DNA from 2 places in the Brevibacillus sp. JB24b genome. Region 2 is predicted to be linked to the other one. Evidence: predicted binding sites of a transcription regulator. Region 2 holds the regulator's gene; the other holds the start of a gene.

Region 1 (10,795 bases), 1.4 Mb from region 2:
TCGAGGCGAATCAGAAAAGCATAAAGCCTCGTGTTCTGGATGTGCTTAATCTTGTTAAATTAAAGCATAAAGCAAAAATGCTGCCAGGAGAGTTATCGGGTGGAGAGCAACAACGTGTCGCATTGGCGCGGGCTATCGTTAACAATCCAAGTATCATTATTGCGGACGAGCCTACAGGTAACCTTGATCCCGAAACTTCATGGGATATTATGCGCTTGTTTGAAGAAATCAATCAGCGTGGAACGACCGTTGTAATGGCAACACATAACCGTGAGATTGTTAATACGATTCGCCGTCGTGTCATCGCGATTGAAGCTGGTGAAATTGCCCGCGATGAACAGAGAGGGGAATACGGTTATGAAGATTAGTACATACGGACGCCATGTGCGAGAAGGTGTAAAGAACTTGGGACGGAATGGCTGGATGACTTTTGCTTCAGTTAGTGCCGTAACCATTACATTATTGATTTTAGGTGTATTCTTACTACTCGCATTAAACGTAAATCACATGGCAAAATTGGTTGAAAATCAGGTTGAAATTCGTGTTTTTATGGATGTTACCTCCGATAAAGCAGTAGCAGAGAATTTACAAAAACAAGTGAAAGCATTACCTGCTGTAGAAACCGTTACCTATGTTCCGAAAGCTCAGGGATTAAAGGATTTGCGAGAGCAGCTAGGTGAAAACGGAAAGCTTTTGGACGGCTTGGAGAAAGAGAATCCTCTACCAGATGCATTGGTAGTTAAGACTAAAGAACCAGAAGATGTAGATTTTGTCGCTAAGCAGGTCAAAGAGATGGAACATATTGAAGATGTCGACTATGGGGCGGAAACGGTGAACAATTTGTTTACCGCAACCAATATTATGCGTAATGTAGGCATTTTCTTCATTATTGGATTAGCTTTTACGGCGATGTTCCTGATTGCTAATACCATTAAACTAACAATTGTTGCACGCCGTCGTGAAATTGAAATTATGAAGTTAGTAGGAGCAACCAACTGGTTTATTCGTTGGCCTTTCTTTATTGAAGGTCTGTTTATGGGTGTAATGGGAGCGATTATTCCTATTACTATCCTTACAGTAGGCTACTACTATTTATTGCAACAAATACACGCTAGCATGTATAGCTCAATGCTTCCTTTATTGCCAATGGATCCGTTTGCCTATCAAGTAGGGCTATTATTGATAGGAATTGGTGCTTTTATTGGTATTTGGGGAAGTATGCTTTCCGTTCGCAAATTCTTGAAGGTGTAAATGATAGAGCAATTGATAGAATAAGGCTATGGGAGGGCACGTGAAATGAAAAAGAATAACCTCATTCTTTCTGTTTTAGCGACCAGTATGCTGGCATGGGGATTAGCGCCTGCTCCTGCGGGGTATGCCAGTAAGAAATCATTACAGACGATTAATCGTGAGCTAGAACAAATCAGATCACAGAAAAAGAAGCAACAACTTCAGGTTAGTAATATTAAAAGTCAAATTAATACAGTGAGAAGCGAGCAGAAAAATTTAGATCATGAGCTATTCGCCATCGATCTAAAGCGAGAAGAAACTCAGCAGAAGCTGGACAAGCTGGATAAGGATATCAATGCCACAGCTAAAAAAGCCGTGGTTGCACAGGAAGATTTAGATTCCGCTGTAGATCGGGTGGCTAAGCGTGATGAGCTATTAAAGACACGTGTCAAAGCAATGTATAAACGCGGTAAGGTTTCTTATCTAGATGTATTGATGGGCTCCTCTGATTTTGGCGATTTGTTAACACGCATGCATGGCATGAAACTAATTGTCGAACAGGATAATCGAATTTTGGAAGAGAACAAAAAGGATAAACAAACCATTGAAAAACGGAAGAAAGACGTGGATAATTTACTTGCTTCCTATAAAACGATGTTCTCAAAAAGCGAGGATTTAAAAGAGGAGCTGGATCGACAATATAATCGCAGTGTCGTTGTGAAAGCGGAGCTTAAGAAGAAGGAAAACGATCTCGTAGAAATCGAAGCAGAAGCACAGGAAGCCATGAGAGCGGTGATTCAGGCAGAATCTGCTAAGCTGTTAGAAAAGCAAAATTTAAGTAGTGTTAGCAATTACAAAGGCGGAAAATTAGGCGTTCCACTTGATTCGTTTGTTCTTACCTCTTCGTTTGGATATCGAGCTGATCCGTTTACAGGAAAGTCAGCAGGTCATGATGGGCTTGATATGGCTGCTCCTAAAGGAACAACGATTAAGGCGGCTGAAGATGGTGTTGTTATATTTGCTAGTACGATGCGTGGATATGGTAATGCAGTCGTTATTCAGCATAATAACGAAATTAGCACGCTGTACGGACATATTCGTGAGGGTGGAATTAAGGTTCGGGTTGGACAAGCTGTAAAACGTGGTGAAAAGATTGCAGAGGTAGGTTCCACTGGACGCTCAACCGGTAACCATTTGCATTTCACCGTATATAAAAATAATCGACCGGTTGATCCAGCACCTTATATCCGCTAGCAGTCTCGCAAATATTGTAGCTCCACTTTGCATACACTAGTTGCATAGCTTTTCCATGGCTGACAAAAAGGATGGTGTATAGTATGAACTGGAACGGACGCAAGGTGCTCGCCCTTGTGCTAGCTGGTATGTTGACCAGCAGTCTCTTAACTGTGATTGCTGTGAAGACAGCTCCGTTAAGCTCTGCAACCAATGCAGTAGTGGCTGGCGGAAGCAACGGTCTTTTCTCTCTTGGTGGTGGACAAGATTCGCTCAAAGACTTTGCTAAGCTACAGGAAGTATATAAAATAATCAAATCGCGTTACGTGCATGAGGTAGCTGATGACAAACTCATGGAGGGTGCCATCAATGGCATGATCTCTGCGTTGGATGATCCGTATTCAGACTATATGGATCCTCAGGCAGCAGCAGAATTTAATGCATCTCTTAATTCTTCATTTGAAGGAATTGGTGCAGAAGTAACAATGAAGGATGGTAAGCTTACCATTGTTTCACCGATAAAAACCTCCCCAGCAGAAAAGGCGGGGCTTCGTCCGAACGATCAGGTGCTTAGTGTTAATGGCGAATCTTTGGAAGGCTTAGATTTGCATAAAGCGGTAGGCAAAATCCGTGGTCCTAAAGGAACCAAGGCTACTCTTAAAATCATGCGTGCAGGACAACCTGAACCGATTACTGTTGTAATAGTTCGAGATGATATTCCAATTGAGACGGTATATAGCTCTATCCTAGAGAGTAACGGTAAAAAGATCGGTAAATTGGAGCTGACTTCTTTCGCAAGTGCCACGGCTGACGATTTTAATAGAGAATTGGCTGAACTAGAGAAAAAAGGAATTCAAGGATTAATCATTGATGTTCGTGGTAACCCAGGCGGTTATCTAAAGGCGACAACTAGTATTAGTGAAGGCCTGGTCCCTAACAAAGCCAAAATCGTTGAAATCTCGTATGGAAATAATAACGAACAAGTAGAGACGTTTTATTCCAAAGTGGATAAGGGAAAGCCGTATCCAATCACTGTACTTATTGATGGAGGGTCTGCTAGTGCTTCTGAAATTTTAGCAGGTGCCCTTTCTGAGAGTGCAGGTGCAAAATTGGTTGGTGAAAAAACGTTTGGTAAGGGTACCGTTCAGAACACGATGGAAATGAAGGATAAGAGCCAGTTGAAGCTGACAATTGCTAAATGGTTAACACCAAAAGGGGATTGGATTCATAAAAAAGGTATCCAACCTAATGAAGTTGTCAATCAGCCAGACTACTTCAAAGCAACTCAGCTCCCACATGATAAGGTGTTATCACGTGATATGAATGGGTTGGACGTTAAGAACCTCCAATTAATTCTTAAAGGATTGCAATTGAAGCCAGATCGTATGGATGGCTATTATGATGCTTCAACTGAAGCGGCAGTGAAAAAATTCCAACAGGCGCACAAGCTTGAAGCTACGGGAAAAGTTGATCAAAAAACGGGTCTAGAGATGCAAACCGCTTTAATTAAAGTAATGAAAGATCCGAATAACGATCGCCAATTGCAACGTGCATTGGAAATCACCGCACAGTCTAAGGTAAAATAATCCAAAGAAAAAAAGCAGGGAAACCTTTCTATTCTGTAGAAAGTAAGAACCACGAACAAAACGGTCGTGGTTCTTTTTTTGCATGAAGATAGATTGTTAACAATGATAGAATAAGTGCAATAAGTTTTGCCGGCACTAGAGGCTTGGCAGCTGCCAAGTTCTCTTTTATATTTTTTGAGGGGGAGAGAATTTTGAGTGTGCTCTGGAACCTTATAAGCAACTATTTGTACGCATTGGTACATTTTCTGTTAAATCCGCTCTTATATGCGTTTCTCATATTTATTTACTTGCATTATCGCAAACAAATGTTATGGGAGCGTCAACTGTTTTCTGTACGAATACATTCGCCATTGACACAGACTATCCGTTCCGTTGGTCTGGGGATGGTAGGTGGTTTGTTTGTTAGCCTGGTAGCTGGTTTACTAGGTATTTTCATTCAGGTATCTGACATGTGGATCGCCTGGGCAATTGCTCTATTACTCGCCTTTGTAAGGTTTCGATTTCTATGTTTAGCCTATGGGACAGCTATTTTTACCGGCTTACACGGAATTGCTAAACTATTCCCCATAGTAGGAGAGATATCTGGTTTCGACAAAGTCTGGGGGTGGTTTGCTCATGCTAATCCAGCACCATTATTAGCTTTAGTAGCTCTTTTACATATCGTAGAAGCGTGGTTTATTAGAAGTCATGGAGGCAGACATGCATCTCCGTTGTTTGTAGAAGGTAAACGTGGAAGAGTTGTAGGTGCTTACCAACTTCATTCCTTTTGGTTAACACCTGTTATTGTATTAACACCTGTTACGGGAGAAGCATTTCATGTGCCTGCTTTATTTCAAGGTTGGCCATTGTTTTCTCCCGATTGGGCGATGGCTACACTCGGAATGCTACTATTACCAGCTATTACGGGTTTTTCTGCTATTACCAAAACGAAAACACCTCAGGCAAAGGCGAACTCGTTATCCAAGCATTTATTTATCTACTCATTCCTTTTGCTTGGAATAAGCTATGCAGCAGTAATCATTCCGTCTCTTGTATATGTGGCTGCCCTCTTTGCATTTTTTGGACATGAATGGTTGGGCTGGCTAAGCTCACGTCAAGAAGAGAAACTGCCTCCCTACTATGTTCCTGCTGAAAAGGGCTTGAAAGTGATGGCTGTTCTGCCAGGGACACCTGCCGATGTAATGGGAATTAGGATCGGTGAGGTGATCGTTAAGGTAAATGGGCACCCGATCTCTGTAAAAGAAGATTTATATCCAGCGTTACAAGTTAATCCAGCATTCTGTAAAATGGAAGTTTTAACATTGGATAATGAAATAAAATTTACGCAGAGTGCTATCTATGCGGGACAACATCATCAGCTTGGAATTATTGTGGTACCAGACGAGCGAACAACGCATTTTGTTTCCATGCAGGAGATTGGTTTACATGGAGGTAAGAAGCATAAGTCTAAAGGAGAGCACGAGCTTGGAATTTAGAAGGTAGAACATAGAACATAGAACATCATGTATTCCCCGAGTAAAGGACAAGTATGGCAGTCCCTTACTCGTTTTTTTTGTACTATCGAAACTATAAAAATGAAAAGAAAATCAAAGGATTATGGGCGTGGATGTAAAAATCATAAGTATATGAGTATATACGATCTATAGATAAGGAGGTGAATAATGGTACTGCTTATCATTCTTACCATAGGACTTTCGTTTTTATTAAATTGGTTAGTTCCATTAATTGGATTTGAAAGTGACCCTTTTACAGTTTGGTTGGTTTCTTATCTCATTTGTTTTCTTGCAATTATTCCGTGGCAATTAAAAAGGGAGGAGCAAAGATATGAGGGGTTCATGGAAAGAGAGCCTTTTTGGAATACGGAATCCACTATGATTCTACAAATTCTAGCAATAGCTGAAAAAAGAAAAGGTTATATCACACCATCTGATATAGCGGCCCAAACTGAATTAACTATTAAACAGGCAATAGAAGCGTTACAGAAACTACAAAAGCAAGGGTATGCAGAACTATGTGTGGCTCAGACAGGAGATATTATTTATTATTTTCCTGGGTTTGAATAATAAAGAGGTGAATGGGATCATTGGTGATCTATACAAGAGACGTAGAATCAGAAAGAACGAAGCAACGGAGAGAGGATTTCATTGAATCTGTTCATATATTTCTATATCTTTCTACCATACTAGCAATTGTCTATACGTTTAGAAAAATCCAAGAAAATGCTATTTTTATCGCCGTCCTTATCGGTATAATAACCATAGTTTTTCTAGCTTTCTCTATTCGAAAAAAACGTTTACTTAAAAGAGAATACCGATCTAGTTGTGAAGCATTAGCCTTGTCTATTGCAGGTAGGCATAATGGGAGATTATCTGTCCCCTTATTTTCTTTAGAATCTTCGTTACGTCTAGATGAATGTGACAGAATAGTAAGGGATTTAGAAGAAAAAGGAGTATTTAGGAGTATTATTAATACTGAGAGTGGAACTATATATCATTTAGACCCTTACATATTACAATCGTTGGAGCGATCTAATCAGGATAGTGATCAGGATAATGATGATGAATGTGACAGTGAATGGGATGAAGAAGATGAAGACGATGATTGGGATGATGACGATGACTGGAACGAAAATCAGAAGCAGATGACTAAGAAGAATCATGCTCAACTGTTAAACGTCATAGTACCTAAATCTATACGTGAAAACAAAGTGGTTCGTTTTTTTACAGCAGGAAATATTCTTGTTAAGGTATTACTTGTGTTGCTCATTGTACTATTTGATCTTGTAGATAAACATTATATCCTTGAACATGCAAAAATATATATTGTAGCTACGTCTGTTTCCCTTAGCTTTTTTATTCTGCTGGGCATTTCTAGCTATGTTCAGAGTAACAAGACCATGAAGCGAATGAGAGAGATAGATATCATGGATTACATTTTTGAAAAAGAAGGATATCTTTATCAAAAAGAGATTGCAGCCTATACATACGAATCAATTGACTCTGTACAACCTACTATTCAAAATTGGTTCAAAAATAGATATGCATCTATTCATACGTTAGATGATGGCTCTATACTATATTATTTTCCAGAGATAACAGATCAATCGGTTATTAATCAGAATCGTTCTTTTTTCTCACCTATGGAACACAGTAATAAACTGATCATTCAATTTATGCAATACACCATGCTAGCCTGTCTACTAAGTGGGATGGGAGGTTATGTTGCTGATAGGTATGGTATGTGGGTGTTTGGAATTGCATGGGGGATCATTTTCTTACTTGCTCTTGGCACGATCGCTTCTCGAGTATCGACCGAGTCAGAACGAATGGAGAGAATGGGCTTTCAGGTAGCAGAGCAAAAGGGCGGAGCGTTGACCATACATGAATTTGCTTACGGGGCAGGAATTAGAATGGAGGAGGCTGCGCAGATATTAAGAAAATGGGAGCAGGAAGAGTTGGCCAGAAGCATGGAACACCCAGATCAGATTCCTTATTACAAAATTAATGGTGTTCTTAGTATGGAGCAGCGACTAAGCTCAGAATATGTATAGAAGACCATTGAGACAGATAAGACTTCATTGAAGCAAGCATGGAAAACAAAAGATGACCTCAAGCTACTTTTTGAGGTCATCTTTGACTTTTGAAAAGCAGTTTTTTGTTGTTCTTATCAATTCTTAGGTAGTGGGTTTTTCTTGTTCTTAAGGAGTTTTAGAACCATCAGGATTTTGGAAGCCATCTGTTTCACCAGTACCATCTGTATCCCCTGGCTCAGAAGGTGGTTCTACTTCTTCCTCTGGTTCCGGTTCTGGCTCTAGTTCTGGTTTTACTACTTCAAGCCCAACGATATCCGTAGATTTAATCTTTTTACCGTTCTCTAGAACAAATTCAACTAAACCATTTTTCATGCTGACTGACTGAATGACGCCTGTTTCTTCAGTTGAGGTTGGTTTACCATCCGCGTCTTTCCCTTGTTCCGTATACGTAACTTGATAACCAATCATATTAGCGTATTTTAGCGTTTGGTCAACGCCAGTTTGGGACGTAAGCGATTCTAAGCCATGGATTTGCTGTTGGGAGATAATATCGTCACCCACTAAAAACCAAATTTTACCCTCGACCATTTTTACACCGTCAATGGTACCAGAAGCTGTTGTTACATATACTTGTCCGGAGTCATCTTTACGAGCCACCTCATAGGTAGCTTTTTTACCGATGATTTCCTCGTACTCTTTTACGTTTAACAGACTGCTATTTGACTCCTTCATGAGAAGTTCAATATTCGACACTTTTTCTACCATTGTCATCATAGCAGTTTGCATCATAAATTGAGAGTTGTCCATTGGTGACATCGGGTCTTGATTCTGAAGTTGGGCAATCATTAGCTTCATAAAAGATTCGCTATCCAAACCAGTTGAATATTCTTTTTTATTGCCATAGTTATATTCCGATTGTACGGAAGACTTTGTTTTCGGTATTGTACTTTGTGCTGCGGTCTTAGCCGCCGCCATCGACTTTTGTATGTTGTTGGTCGGCATTCATTTTCCTCCCAAATGGGTAAAAATTATCAGACAGATAGACTTGCTATCTTTCTTTATTATCGGTAAAATCACTTATAATGAATAGACAAACAAACGTTCGAGTTTTTGCTTAGATTTTAAATGATTGTGCTATAATGAAGGATAGGATATATAAAGGAGGATGAGGGGACCGTGGATCGTTTTGAGTTAGTTTCGGAGTATACGCCTTCAGGTGATCAGCCTACTGCGATTGCAGAGTTAGTGGAAGGAATAAAGGCTGGTAAACGTCATCAAACTCTGCTGGGTGCTACCGGAACAGGTAAAACTTTTACAGCTGCTCACATGATAGCTCAGGTGAACAAACCTACACTAGTCATGGCGCATAACAAAACCTTAGCTGCACAGTTGGCAGCAGAATTTCGTGAATTTTTTCCAAATAACGCGGTAGAGTACTTCGTTAGTTACTACGATTACTATCAACCGGAAGCCTACATTCCTCATTCGGATACTTATATAGAAAAGGATTCAAGCGTTAATGATGAGATTGATAAATTACGTCACTCAGCAACTAGCTCGTTATTAGAGAGACGGGATGTCATCATTGTGGCTTCTGTTTCTTGCATATACGGTTTGGGTTCCCCGATTGAATATAGAGAAATGGTACTTTCTTTGCGTACGGGCATGGAAAAAAGCAGAGATGAGGTTTTGCATCGGCTAGTAGATATTCAATATGATCGCAATGATATTAACTTTACTCGTGGGACGTTTCGTGTTCGAGGAGACGTACTGGAAATATTTCCGGCGTCGCGCAGTGAACAGGCAATACGAGTAGAGTTTTTTGGTGATGAGATTGAGCGCATTACAGAGATTGATGTATTAACCGGGGAGATTATGGGAAGCCGAGAACACGTAGCGATTTTCCCTGCATCTCACTTTGTTACCCGTGAAGAAAAAATGAAGAAGGCTGTTGAGAATATTGAACAGGAGCTTGAACTAAGGTTGCTGGAGTTGCAAGCAGCAGGCAAACTACTGGAAGCTCAACGGCTAGAACAGCGTACGAGATATGATATAGAGATGATGTTAGAAATGGGCTTTTGCTCGGGAATTGAGAACTATTCCCGTCATTTGACTGGTTTACCGGAGGGACATCCTCCGTACACGCTGCTTGATTACTTCCCAGATGATTTTTTGATGGTGATAGACGAGTCTCATATGACCCTGCCACAAATCCGCGGGATGTACAATGGCGATAGAGCGCGCAAAGATGTACTAGTGGAGCATGGTTTCCGCTTACCGTCCGCACGCGATAACCGACCACTCAGGTTTGAGGAATTTGAAAAGAAAGTAAAGCAAGCAGTCTATATTTCAGCTACACCAGGAGTATATGAACTTGAGCACACGCCTAAGATGGCAGAGCAGGTCATTCGTCCAACAGGTTTAGTTGATCCAACTATCACAGTTCGTCCAATAAAAGGCCAAATTGATGATTTAATCGGCGAAATTCAGGCAACCATTGCTAAAGACGAGCGTGTTTTAGTAACGACGCTTACGAAGAAAATGTCAGAAGATCTAACCGATTACTTGAAGGAGATCGGCATTAAAGTCCGTTACCTGCATTCCGATATCAAGACGATTGAGCGCATGCAAATTTTACGCGCCTTACGATTGGGTGAATTTGATGTTTTGGTGGGGATTAATTTATTGCGGGAAGGATTGGATTTGCCGGAGGTATCTTTAGTTACGATTTTAGACGCTGATAAAGAAGGTTTCTTGCGCAATGAACGGTCATTAATTCAAACCATCGGGCGTGCTGCGCGGAATGCAGAGGGTCGTGTCATTATGTACGCTGACAAAATGACTGATTCAATGACGAAAGCAATACAAGAAACAGAACGCCGTCGTAGAATCCAGCTTGCTTACAATGAAAAGCACGGCATCACGCCACAAACGATTCAAAAAGCTGTTCGTGGAGTTATTGAAGCAACAAGAGTGGCGGAGGAGAAAGCTGATTATCTACCACACTTAAATGTAAAGAAGATGCCGAAAAAAGATCGTATTGTAGTTATCGAGCGAATGGAAGAGGAAATGAAGGAAGCCGCACGCAATCTCATGTTCGAACGTGCAGCAGAGCTTCGTGATTTGATATTGGAGTTGAAAGCAGACCTGTAGGGAGTGAAATACATGCCATTAGATCGAATCGTGGTGAAGGGTGCACGTGCTCATAATTTAA
Region 2 (10,795 bases):
TATTATTACACCAGCACTGACACTTCTTTTTGGTGTAGATATTAATCATGCAATTGGGGCGAGTATTATTTCTGTTATCGCAACTTCAAGTGGCTCTGCAATAGCCTATTGAAATCTTCGGATATATATCCCCTCGAAGAAAATACACACTTGCGCTCGCAGCAGTTACTCCCATCATAAAGTTACTCGTTGCACTTGACACTTTTAAAGGAAGTTTCATAAATACATCCATCGCCATTACCTTAAAACTCCCACTTCCAATGCCTAACAGTCCCGAAATTACACCTGCTCCATACATAACACTAAACCCACCATATACATTATCGACATGATAAGAGATGTTTTTTCCCAAAGCTTTATCATAATATTGACCATGAAGCTTTAACTTTGTAGCTAGCGGATGTTTAGGAACACTTACTGGTTTCTTGTTTCACTTTCTTTAACATGGCTATTGCAGAGTAAAGCAAAAGTAAGCCAAAAATAATATATAAATAATCAGGCGCAATAATGCCTCCAATAAAAGCTCCTGGCGGTGTTTTAGAAATACATTTCCAAATGGGAATCGCAGGAGTATGGATTTCATGATCTGTTCGTAAAAGCCATCTTTTTTGTCCTACAAATTTAGAAGTTTGCTACAGTACAAATAACTACAGATGCTGGTATCCTTAGTGTACAGGATACCAGCATCTGTATGCTCAAACAGTGCTTAACATACAAAATCTGCATTTCGATGGTAGTTCTACGTGTATAAATAAACACATCTTTGGAAAAGAAAGGGATGAAGTACGATGTAGGAGGCAGAAATGAAGAAGTCGTTGTTATTGGTGTCGATCCTTACAGTAGTATTGGTTGCAATTGTTGGAATCATGAAAGTAACCAATAGAATTGATCAAAAAGGTGTCTTTCAAGGTGAAGCAGTTACAAAAAGCCTCTCGGGAATCTCTCAAAAACAAGGTCTTAATTGGGAGTCTGTCAAGAGAGTTTTTAACAAGGGGTCAATTCAAAACGATGTTTTTAAAGTAACGTTTCCACGTTCCGATTTACAGGTAAAAGTAGGAAGTGTTCAAATTGATCCAAACCTTGCTTTAACATCTTATTTGGCATTTAAACAAGTTGATAACCATGCTATGATGATGGGCGATCTTGTTCTCCTTGAAAAAGAAGTCAAGCCTGTCGAGACAAAGTTAGCTGAGCTTGGAATTGAAGTTACTGCTTTACACAACCATATCATCGAAGAAAATCCAAAAATCATGTATTTACATGTTGCTGGCCACGGTGATCCAGTTATTCTGGCTGAAAAGATGAAGGATGTTCTTACCGTAACAGGCACTCCACTAACCGCTACACCTCCTGAGAAATCTCCGTCAACTTTTAACTGGTCTAAAGTTGAGGACATTATAGGGTGGAAAGGTGAACAAAGAGGCAAGGTGTTTCAATTCTCGATACCAAGACCAGAAGAAATTACGGAAAAAGGTGTAGGTATTCTACCTGCTATGGGTATCGGGATGCCCATTAACTTTCAAGTGATTGGTGACAAAGCTGCAGCAACTGGCGATTTCGTTTTGTTTTCAAACGAGGTGAATCCGGTTATCCGTGAATTAACGAAAAATGGGATTACCGTAACAGCTATACATAATCACATGTTGGATGAATCTCCTCGATTATTCTTCCTGCATTTCTGGGCAGTGGATGACCCCGAACAGTTAGCTTATGGTCTACGTGCGGCACTAAATCAAACCACGGTAGGAATACAAATAAAGTAGCCATAACGGGAATAGCCGGTTTCCTTACCGAATAGGATACCGGCATTTTTTCGGTCAAACAGGGCTTAACGTACAAAATCCGCATTTTGTTGGCGGATGGAGGAGGAATGTTTAAAACTCCAAAACTATTAAGTTTGTTTTGTTTACCTTACCAAATAATAAACTTGGAAAATCACTCGATAGGAAAATGAGCTATAGAACAGTAGGTGTTTTTGAATTTGTCTATAAGACTGGAGTTACTAAATGAATAGTTAGAAAAGTATTCTTTGAATATTGATTTTTTCTTCCTAAAAATACCACATTTTTATGTGTGACAATATTTTTAATAACTTTTGAAAAAGCCTGTTAAATAGGACTTTATTAATTGTCAATATATTGTTATTCAATATAAATTTAAGATTTTTGTAAAAAAAAAGAAAAAAGTTCTTGATAATATTTCTTAATGTAACTATAATGATTACAACAGGAGGTGAACAATTTAGAAGAAAGTGTTTAAAAGCAATTTTAATAATTTTCATAGTTTTTACATTTTAACAAAAACCTAAGGGAGGAATTATGATGTTTAAAAAAATTCTTTTAGCTGGTGTATTGGGAGTTGCAGGATTGACAGGAGCAAGCTTCACAGGTTTAGAAGCAACAAAAGTAAGTGCGGCGAGTGTCCAGGATCAAGATGTTTTTAAATATTATTCTTTAAGCTCTTATGAAGTTACTCCAAAAGAATCCTTCTATCTGAAAAAAGGTGAGGAGCTTAGCGTTACAGTAACGAATTCAGGCTATCCGATCACTTACACAGTCTATGATGCCGATAATAAGGTCATAGGTACATATGATACGTACGCAAAATATGGCCGTATCTTTAAAGCTACAAAAGATGGAAATATCTCTGTTCAATTTCAAGCAGGTGTAAATTCTTCCTTTACAAAAAAAATGAGCTTTACGGCTAAATTTTCTCTTTATAAATTTGCTGAATAAGATCTACACTTTGTAGATACCATATTTATTCAGAAGCTAGTGAGCGAATAAAAGTCGCCTGGTAGTGGTAAACAGGTCCTTCTCAACAGAAGGACCTGTTTATGTTTATGTAAGAAACGAGTTCAGTGCAGTTGGCGGCTGTAACAACTCTCTTTTCCTTGTCTAAGACTCAGCCTAACATATGGATTGCTATTTCATTACGTAAGAAAAATTTTCCCCCTATTCCTTGAGGATTCGGCAACACGAACAGCTTCCTGTACTTCAAATAGATCGTAATGAGCGTAAGGCATCATGAGCGCCAGTTTTTGTTCCATAAGTAATGCTAGTAATAAAGAAAAAGTGTCCTGCCAAGCTTGTACAGATACCTGCTGATTCCAATGTCGTAGATGAAACAATTTAATATTTACCTTTGATCTACGCGAAATTTCTCCCCAATGAACAGGCACCCCTGATAATAGTCCAATCGTTACTAAAGTACCATTTGGACGAACACAAAAAGCTAGGTCTGAGCCAGCTACCCCCCCTACAGAATCAATAGCAGCAGTTGCTCCACGTCCATTTGTCAATTCCATAACAGTATGATGCAATACGGTGTCAGAGGTATTAATTACAGAGGAGGCACCGAGTTGAAGAAGTTCTTCTGTATATGTATTGCTTCTTGTGACAGCAATCAGCCGAAAACCAAGAATGGTAGATAATTGGCAAAAGATACGTCCAATAGAAGAACCACAAGCATTGACGAGAAGGATATCGTCATCTTTTAATCGTAATATTTCTGTGCAAATAACCCATGCTGTTATGGGATTGATATATAGCTGGGCAGCGATGTAATCTTCCATGGAAGTAGGTATGGAGATTGCTAATTCGGCTGGTGCTGTAATATAATCCTGCCAGGTACCTTCACCTCTTAAAGGAAGAACACGTTTGCCAAGCAGCTCTTGAGGAACAAAAGGACCTACTTCCTCAACAATTCCAACCCCTTCATACCCGGGAATGGTAGGCAATGAAATACGATGAGAGTATGCACCTCTAATGGGGATTAAGTCAGATGGATTTATGGGACGAGCGACCATACGAACAAGAATTTCTCCATTCATAGGAGGCTGAATTTGTTTATCTTCAACTTGTAATACATCCTGCGGGCTACCAAATCCATGGTATCTAATACAAGTGGCTATCAAAATCTACGTCTCCTTCCTTTTTTATCTCTAGGTTATTTTATAATATCTGTAGCTATAATGAAGGTAGTGAATTTATCTTGAGCATTTTTGTATGGGTTTGTTTTTATTTCTAAGCTACTCTCTACATCGTTTGTTATTCATAGAAATGCAAAAGTCGTAGTAGAATTTCCTTTATTTATTTTGAATTTTTTGTAATAATGCAGAAACATGCTTGCAATGTCATCAATATTATGAATAATAGTATATAACTTAAAAGGATTCCTGTCTGCTAGTCGACTTTGTGTGATTAGCTTATATCTAGTCTAGAAAGCAATCTTTTTATTCGTTAATGGGAAGAGGGCGGTTTCAGTTCAATGAACCCGTTTTATTTTTGGATCAACTATAGTAGTTAGAGTAATAACTTCTATAGATAGAATGGAGAAAAAATTATGAATATAAGGGCTTTTATTCAAATGTTCATTGCGATGACGATTTTTGGATCAGTTGGTTTTTTTTCTGTGTTAACTGGTCTCCCTGCTTTAGAATTAGTTTTTATTAGATGCATTTGTGCGACAGTTTTCCTTGGTTTTATATGGGTTGTTACAGGAACGTATAAAAAAGAACAATGGGGCAAAAAAGAACTGATTAGAGTTAGCTTCTGTGGAATAGCAAACCTGTTAAATTGGATATTCTTATTTAAATCCTTTGAATTGATTTCGATTACAGTAGCGATCTCTCTCTATCATCTTGCCCCGATGATTGTCTTACTTGTAGGTAGCTTTATTTTTAGAGAAAAATTAACAACTCTATCAGTTCTAGCTATATCGGTTTGCTTTGTAGGAACGATTTTCATTATTGGAGTTCATAGCGATCTCTCAAATGCTTCGTTTCAAATGACTGGATTTTTGTACGCTATTCTAGCTGCCCTTTTTTATGCATTAACGATGATTTTAGGGAAAAGTTTGCAACAAATAAGTGTCTATGCCACCACGTTTATTCAAACTGCCCTAGGTGCTATATGCTTGCTTCCCTTTATTCATTATCATGCATTTTTAGATTTAACTACGCTGAATTGGGCATATGCAATCATTACTGGTATTATCCACACTGGTGTTGTTTACCTTCTGTTTTTCGATAGTGTACGAAAGCTATCGACCAGAACGATTTCAGGAATGGTATTTTTAGATCCAGCCGTCGCAATTTTATTAGATGTGGTCATTATTGGATTTCGACCAAGTATCATTCAAACAGTGGGTATCCTATTCATTTTTATTGGAATGCTTTATACATTAAAAAAACCAAAACAAGAAAATACGGTGAATTATACGTAACTAAAATTCACCACTACTATTGATAAGTCATTGGAACATAGGTAAAATGAGGAAAATATTTTAGAAAGGAGAGGGGGATATGAATTCTTATGAGTTGCAAGTAAAAGAATATCTACATTCAAAGAATGCTGATGCCCAGCACTTTATTTTAGGTCAATCTTGTCACACGGTTGAAGAGGCGGCAAAAGCTGTGAATGTTCCTGTTAACGAGTTGGTTAAAAATATTTGTATGGTTGATGAAGTTGGAAGATTAATTGTTGCCGTGGTAAAAGGTGAAGATAGAGCTAGTACATCACGAGTAAGTAAAGCACTCAATATTGAAAGACCTCGTTTGGCCAATGAAAAAGAAGTGTTAGAAGGAACTGGTTATCCAGCTGGTGGTGTGCCTTCTTTTGGGTTTGAGGCCATTTTTTTAGTAGATCCTAGAGTAACAGAATTGGAGTATGTATATACGGGAGGAGGCTCGCCTAATTCTCTAGTAAAAATAAAGGTAGAAGATTTATTGAGATTAAATAGAGGAAAAATTGTTCGTGTAAGAAAATAAAAGATACAATATGGTGATGAGTAAGGCTGTTTAGCATACAGCAAATTCTCTATGAAGTAAGGAGTATAGAAATGAAAATAGAGCTTGTGAAAGTATCTATGCATCAAAAGATGGTTTTACGGCATCTGTTAGAGCTATATCAATACGATTTTAGTGAATTTGATTATGCTGATGTAAATGAGCATGGCTTGTATGATTATAAATTTTTGGATCATTATTGGACAGAACCAGATCGGATTCCCTTTTTTATAAAAGTAGACGAGAGATATGCTGGATTTGTATTACTACGAAAGCTAAAGAATCAAGACATAGAGTATTACTCAATGGCAGAGTTTTTTATCATGAGAAAATATCGTATGCATGGGATCGGTAAAGAAGTGGCATTTCGCTTATTCCATCAATTCCAGGGAGAATGGGAAATTTCTGAGATCGAGCAAAATATTTCGGCACAGAAATTCTGGCGCGCATTAATTTCTGAATACACAAATAATAATTATCAAGAATTGAGAAGAGAGGATTGGGATGGTCCCATTCAAAAATTCTCGTCAATAGGTATTCAAAAAAGAGGAGGAGAATGAAAGATAATCTAGCATCTAAAATGGTGCTTATTTTATTGAAACTTATCATTCTCCTACAAACAGTCTTAGTAAGTACAGCGGATGTAAGTGGTGATTGTTGATAAGTATAGGATTTATTAAAGTCTAGTGAATAGTCACGTTACCTGAAATAGTGACAGGATTAATACCAGAGTTTTGTAGAAGAACAATCCAATGTGAATTTCGTGGCACAGTTACGGTAGATCCTTTTGGATAAATTTTTTCAGCTCCATACCGATTTGCATTCAGTAGGTACCACCCCAGCGTATCTACATGCTTGTCAAATGTAACAGTTACGGTACCACCTTTAGCTAGGAAAAAAGGTCCTGTGACCCCAGCTTCTCCATATCCTCTATCCCATTCCTTTACTGTTAATGCAAATGGAATAGAAAATTGACTGTAAGCATTACTACTCATACTTACTTGAGTTGTACTATGCTTTTCTTGAGCAGCATAACTAGTCGAGGACAGTAAGAAAACAACAGGTATTGCCAATAAAGAATAGAAGAAACGTATACCAAACAAGAAAAGGAAAACTTGTAAACAAAAATGAAACGTAGGAGAGCATTGATACGTACATATAGAAAACGGGTAAGATGCAACAAAGAGGGGGTTTAAACATGGATGTTTTATTGTGGTTGATCGTTATTCTCTTATTCGGTCTTAGTATCGCCGGCATCTTCTTGCCAGTGTTACCTGATACCGTTTTATTATGGGGCGGTTTCTTATTGTATCAGTTTGCGATTGCCGATCCGGGGGCAGGACTGCCGGTTTCCTTCTGGTGGGGAATGGGAATTTTGAGTGTGATGTTATATGGTGCTGACTTAATGACCAATATGTATTTTGTTAAAAAGTATGGCGGATCAAAGGCATCAGCAATTGGCTCAATATTAGGTATTATCATTGGTGTATTTACGTTTCCGCCATTTGGTATGATTATTCTTCCATTTGTATTTGTATTATTAATTGAAATGCTGATGCAAAAACAACCGGCTGAACGAGCTTTTAAGATAGCTATAGGAAGCCTCATTGGATTCTTCAGTAGTGCTATTGTGAAAATCTTTATTCAACTAATCATGATTATCTGGTTCTTTATTGTAGCTTTGTAAAAATTTTTTGTGGATAATCAAATCAGGTATTGAATTTTTGATCTAATGAACAAAACCGAGATTGTCAATTATTTTCTCTATGATCAACTGGAGAGAAAAGCGGCAATCTTGGTTTATTTTTTGTTCTTGAACAGGATTGGTCTTAATGGTAGAGTTTTGGTGCTCTTTTGAGAGTATGCCAACCTTACTTTTTCCGATAATGATTGTGAGTCGGAGAAAACAGATTTTCACGCGCATATCTTACAAGGGAAAAATAATCCACATGATCATGTCCATGTAACACCCGATTATGGTGAGTAATCATCTGTTCGGCAGGTAAACTGGTTGAATCTGTTGTAGAATGTCCGTCTCCAACTAGTGTTACATCAAAGCCATATATAGTAGCCGTTCTGACGGCTGTGTCAATACAGAGTTCTGTTTCAGCCCATCATGATTAGATGCTGTATCTGGTGATCTATGAATGCTCGAATGGATTTCAAAGCCCGTTCCATTCCCCTTAGCAACATCTTTATCTCTACTAAAGATGACGTAATAATCTGAATTAACTGCTTGTTGTATGACAGCATTAATCGAAAGTAATAGAAACGGTTGCTAGCTAAAAGGTTCAGAACGAAAAAACTCTTGGTGAGTATGATCTTTACCAAGAGTTTTTTCGTTCAAGCACGTTAGAAGTCAGCAAGTAAATTAAAATTCAATGTACTAGTGGAAAAGGCGGTAAACGCCAATCACTTTACCTAGAATTGTAACGCTATCTAAAATGATTGGTTCAAGCTGAGAGTTTTCTGGCTGAAGACGGAAGTGCGTTTTCTCTTTAAAGAAACGCTTAACAGTTGCTTCATCCTCTTCTGTCATCGCTACCACGATATCACCGTTATTGGCTACATTTTGTTGGCGAACAATTACGTAGTCGCCATCTAAAATGCCTGCCTCAATCATACTCTCTCCCATAACGCGCAACATGAAAACATTGTCAGACGTAACGATGTTTTCTGGCAATGGAAAATATTCTTCCACTTGTTCAATAGCTGCAATAGGCTGACCTGCCGTTACCTTACCAACCATTGGAACACGAACAATGGAGCTTTCATAATCATCCTGTATACGAGTTTCGTCCAATAGTTCAATAGCACGTGGCTTAGTAGGATCGCGGCGGATTAAGCCCTTTTTTTCAAGTCGTGCAAGATGACCGTGAACAGTGGAACTGGAAGCTAGTCCTACCGCTTCACCGATTTCTCGGACAGACGGGGGATAACCTTTATCTTTTACTTCCTTACGAATAAAATCAATGATCGCTTGTTGGCGATTGGAGAGTTTGGACATTTCGAACACCTCATTCTCTCGATCCAGATATTTTCTACATTATACCATGAGAATTTGCGTTCGACAAACATTAGTTCGATTTTGCCTACTTGACAGGAATGTTTGTTCGCATTATGATTATGCTATCGAAATGAGAACAAACGTTTGCGAGGGTGATGATAATGATGGTACAATCTAGCAATTGTCAGAATCTATACAAAGATAAAACAAGAACAACGACGAATAAGGACACGTTGGTACACTATAGAAGAGGGATAACACGCGGGCAGGCTATAGTAACGATACTGCTCATCATAATAGTATCCTTTGCAGCAGGCAGTATGATTTTTGGAAAAGAAAAAGTGGCTATTGCAGCTCCCAATACACAGCAAGAAGCTCTTGTCATTACCATTCAGCCAGGTGATACGCTGTGGAGTATTGCGGAAGCATATCAGCAGGAATCCGGGTTATCAGTTAGGGAACTAAAGGAAGAGATCATGATACGAAATCAATTAGATAGCCCAATGATTTATGCAGGAAATAATCTCGTTATTCCAGCATACCGGTAGGCTTTAAACCATAATTTATATCTCCTCTCTTTGGTCTTGTGTTATAATAAAGAGAAGTTAGTTGAGGAGGTATCACCATTGGTTACTGATGCAGAGGTAAAACGTATTAATGAATTAGCCAAGAAATCGAAGGGTGTTGGCTTAACTCCAGAAGAAAAAGCGGAGCAACAAGTTCTTCGTCAAAAATACATTGATGCTATGAAGGCTTCCTTGAAATCTAGTTTAGACTCGATCCGTTATGTAGAGGATGAGGAACCTAAGCATAAGCACTAGTCTATGTGATTTCTTTAAATAATCCACGTAGGAATAGTGCCGTTGATTAGGGTTACTTACAATTACAAGCAAATAAGAGGCGATGGAGTTCGCCCGAAGCGCCGTTAGGCTAATGACTCCTACCAGTAATATTGCTGGTAGGAGTTTGTTTGTATATGTGTCAGAAATAGATGATAGAGGAGGGAGTGCATGTCATTTTTTATTGTTGGACTATCAGGAATGATGGGGGCTGTATCTCGATATTTACTAGGAGCATGGACATCGGGCTGGTGGGGGCTTTCATTTCCTTTAGGAACGCTAGTAATTAATTTCATAGGCTGCATTGGATTAGGCATTCTCAATCAATATATCCTAACTCGAAATCAACTGCCTTCCTGGTTTACCGTAGGAGTAGGAACAGGGTTTATTGGCTCTTTTACTACCTTTTCGACTTTTAGTGTAGAGACGCTAACTCTTTGGCATCAGCATCAATATATGCTAGCGATTTGTTATGTGTTGGCCAGTCTATGGGGAGGGTTATTAATGGCATGGCTTGGTTCTTTGATAGGTACTCGATTAGCACAGAGAGGGAGCGAGACTGATGCTATTGAATAGTATAGGAGTAGCATTAGGCGGGTGTCTGGGAGCAGTGGCTCGCTATGGAATCAGTCTGCTGATAAATCGGCGTTATCAAGGAATGTTTCCATTGGCAACCTGCTGTATCAATATTCTTGGATGTTTTTTATTAGGTATAATAACAAGCTCTTCATTGGCCCCATTTTTTGTGGTAATGGCAGGAACAGGTTTTATGGGAGCTTTCACTACCTTTTCGACATATAAATGGGAAAGCTACTCTTTATTCACCAAAAAACGTTACCAGATAGGAATCATATACTTACTTATCAGTTATTCCTTGGGAATTTCATCTGCCGCACTGGGGATGTTTCTCGGAGTACATTTGTGATTTCTAAGATTGTCCTTGGATTTGTTATTTTGTTTTGATAAGATAAATATTCGTTTGATGAAAAGGAGGTTAGACATGTGACCATTCATCATCCTGCATATAAGGAAGAACAAGACCGGCTGGATAAAACGGTACATACCATTGAAAAGGAGATTGGACAGCTCCGAGAAGATCTGCGAGAGGCAACGGATGATTATGTTAAACAAGTAGTCAATTCTTCGAAAGCAAGGGATCTC

Evidence for each region. The regulator LexA, encoded in region 2, represses DNA repair genes until DNA is damaged. The targets are predictions, from matches to a motif close to CGAACATATGTTCG.
Region 1: the regulator LexA is predicted to act here: its motif matches at 8,673-8,686, upstream of uvrB (excinuclease ABC subunit UvrB).

Annotation. Positions count from the first base shown of each region.
Region 1 is NZ_JBNVQV010000001.1:4,891,112-4,901,906, reverse strand. It holds gene ftsE (cell division ATP-binding protein FtsE) at 1-368, shown strand, start outside; gene ftsX (permease-like cell division protein FtsX) at 358-1,251, shown strand; gene ACQV1I_RS22975 (murein hydrolase activator EnvC family protein) at 1,297-2,484, shown strand; gene ACQV1I_RS22970 (S41 family peptidase) at 2,568-4,049, shown strand; gene ACQV1I_RS22965 (PDZ domain-containing protein) at 4,241-5,524, shown strand; gene ACQV1I_RS22960 (MarR family transcriptional regulator) at 5,711-6,112, shown strand; gene ACQV1I_RS22955 (hypothetical protein) at 6,133-7,599, shown strand; gene ACQV1I_RS22950 (flagellar hook assembly protein FlgD) at 7,747-8,583, opposite strand; gene uvrB (excinuclease ABC subunit UvrB) at 8,758-10,734, shown strand; gene uvrA (excinuclease ABC subunit UvrA) at 10,747-10,795, shown strand, end outside.
Region 2 is NZ_JBNVQV010000001.1:3,445,262-3,456,056, reverse strand. It holds partial or broken gene ACQV1I_RS16115 (TSUP family transporter) at 1-109, shown strand, start outside; partial or broken gene ACQV1I_RS16110 (sulfite exporter TauE/SafE family protein) at 110-527, opposite strand; gene ACQV1I_RS16105 (DUF1259 domain-containing protein) at 804-1,763, shown strand; gene ACQV1I_RS16100 (hypothetical protein) at 2,319-2,735, shown strand; gene ACQV1I_RS16095 (zinc-dependent alcohol dehydrogenase family protein) at 2,933-3,916, opposite strand; gene ACQV1I_RS16090 (DMT family transporter) at 4,345-5,226, shown strand; gene ACQV1I_RS16085 (aminoacyl-tRNA deacylase) at 5,306-5,770, shown strand; gene ACQV1I_RS16080 (GNAT family N-acetyltransferase) at 5,842-6,348, shown strand; gene ACQV1I_RS16075 (hypothetical protein) at 6,472-6,891, opposite strand; gene ACQV1I_RS16070 (DUF456 domain-containing protein) at 6,987-7,475, shown strand; partial or broken gene ACQV1I_RS16065 (isochorismatase family protein) at 7,660-8,057, opposite strand; gene lexA (transcriptional repressor LexA) at 8,175-8,795, opposite strand; gene ACQV1I_RS16055 (LysM peptidoglycan-binding domain-containing protein) at 8,957-9,343, shown strand; gene ACQV1I_RS16050 (DUF896 domain-containing protein) at 9,422-9,616, shown strand; fluoride riboswitch at 9,686-9,745, shown strand; gene crcB (fluoride efflux transporter CrcB) at 9,806-10,210, shown strand; gene crcB (fluoride efflux transporter CrcB) at 10,197-10,559, shown strand; gene ACQV1I_RS16035 (HelD family protein) at 10,637-10,795, shown strand, end outside.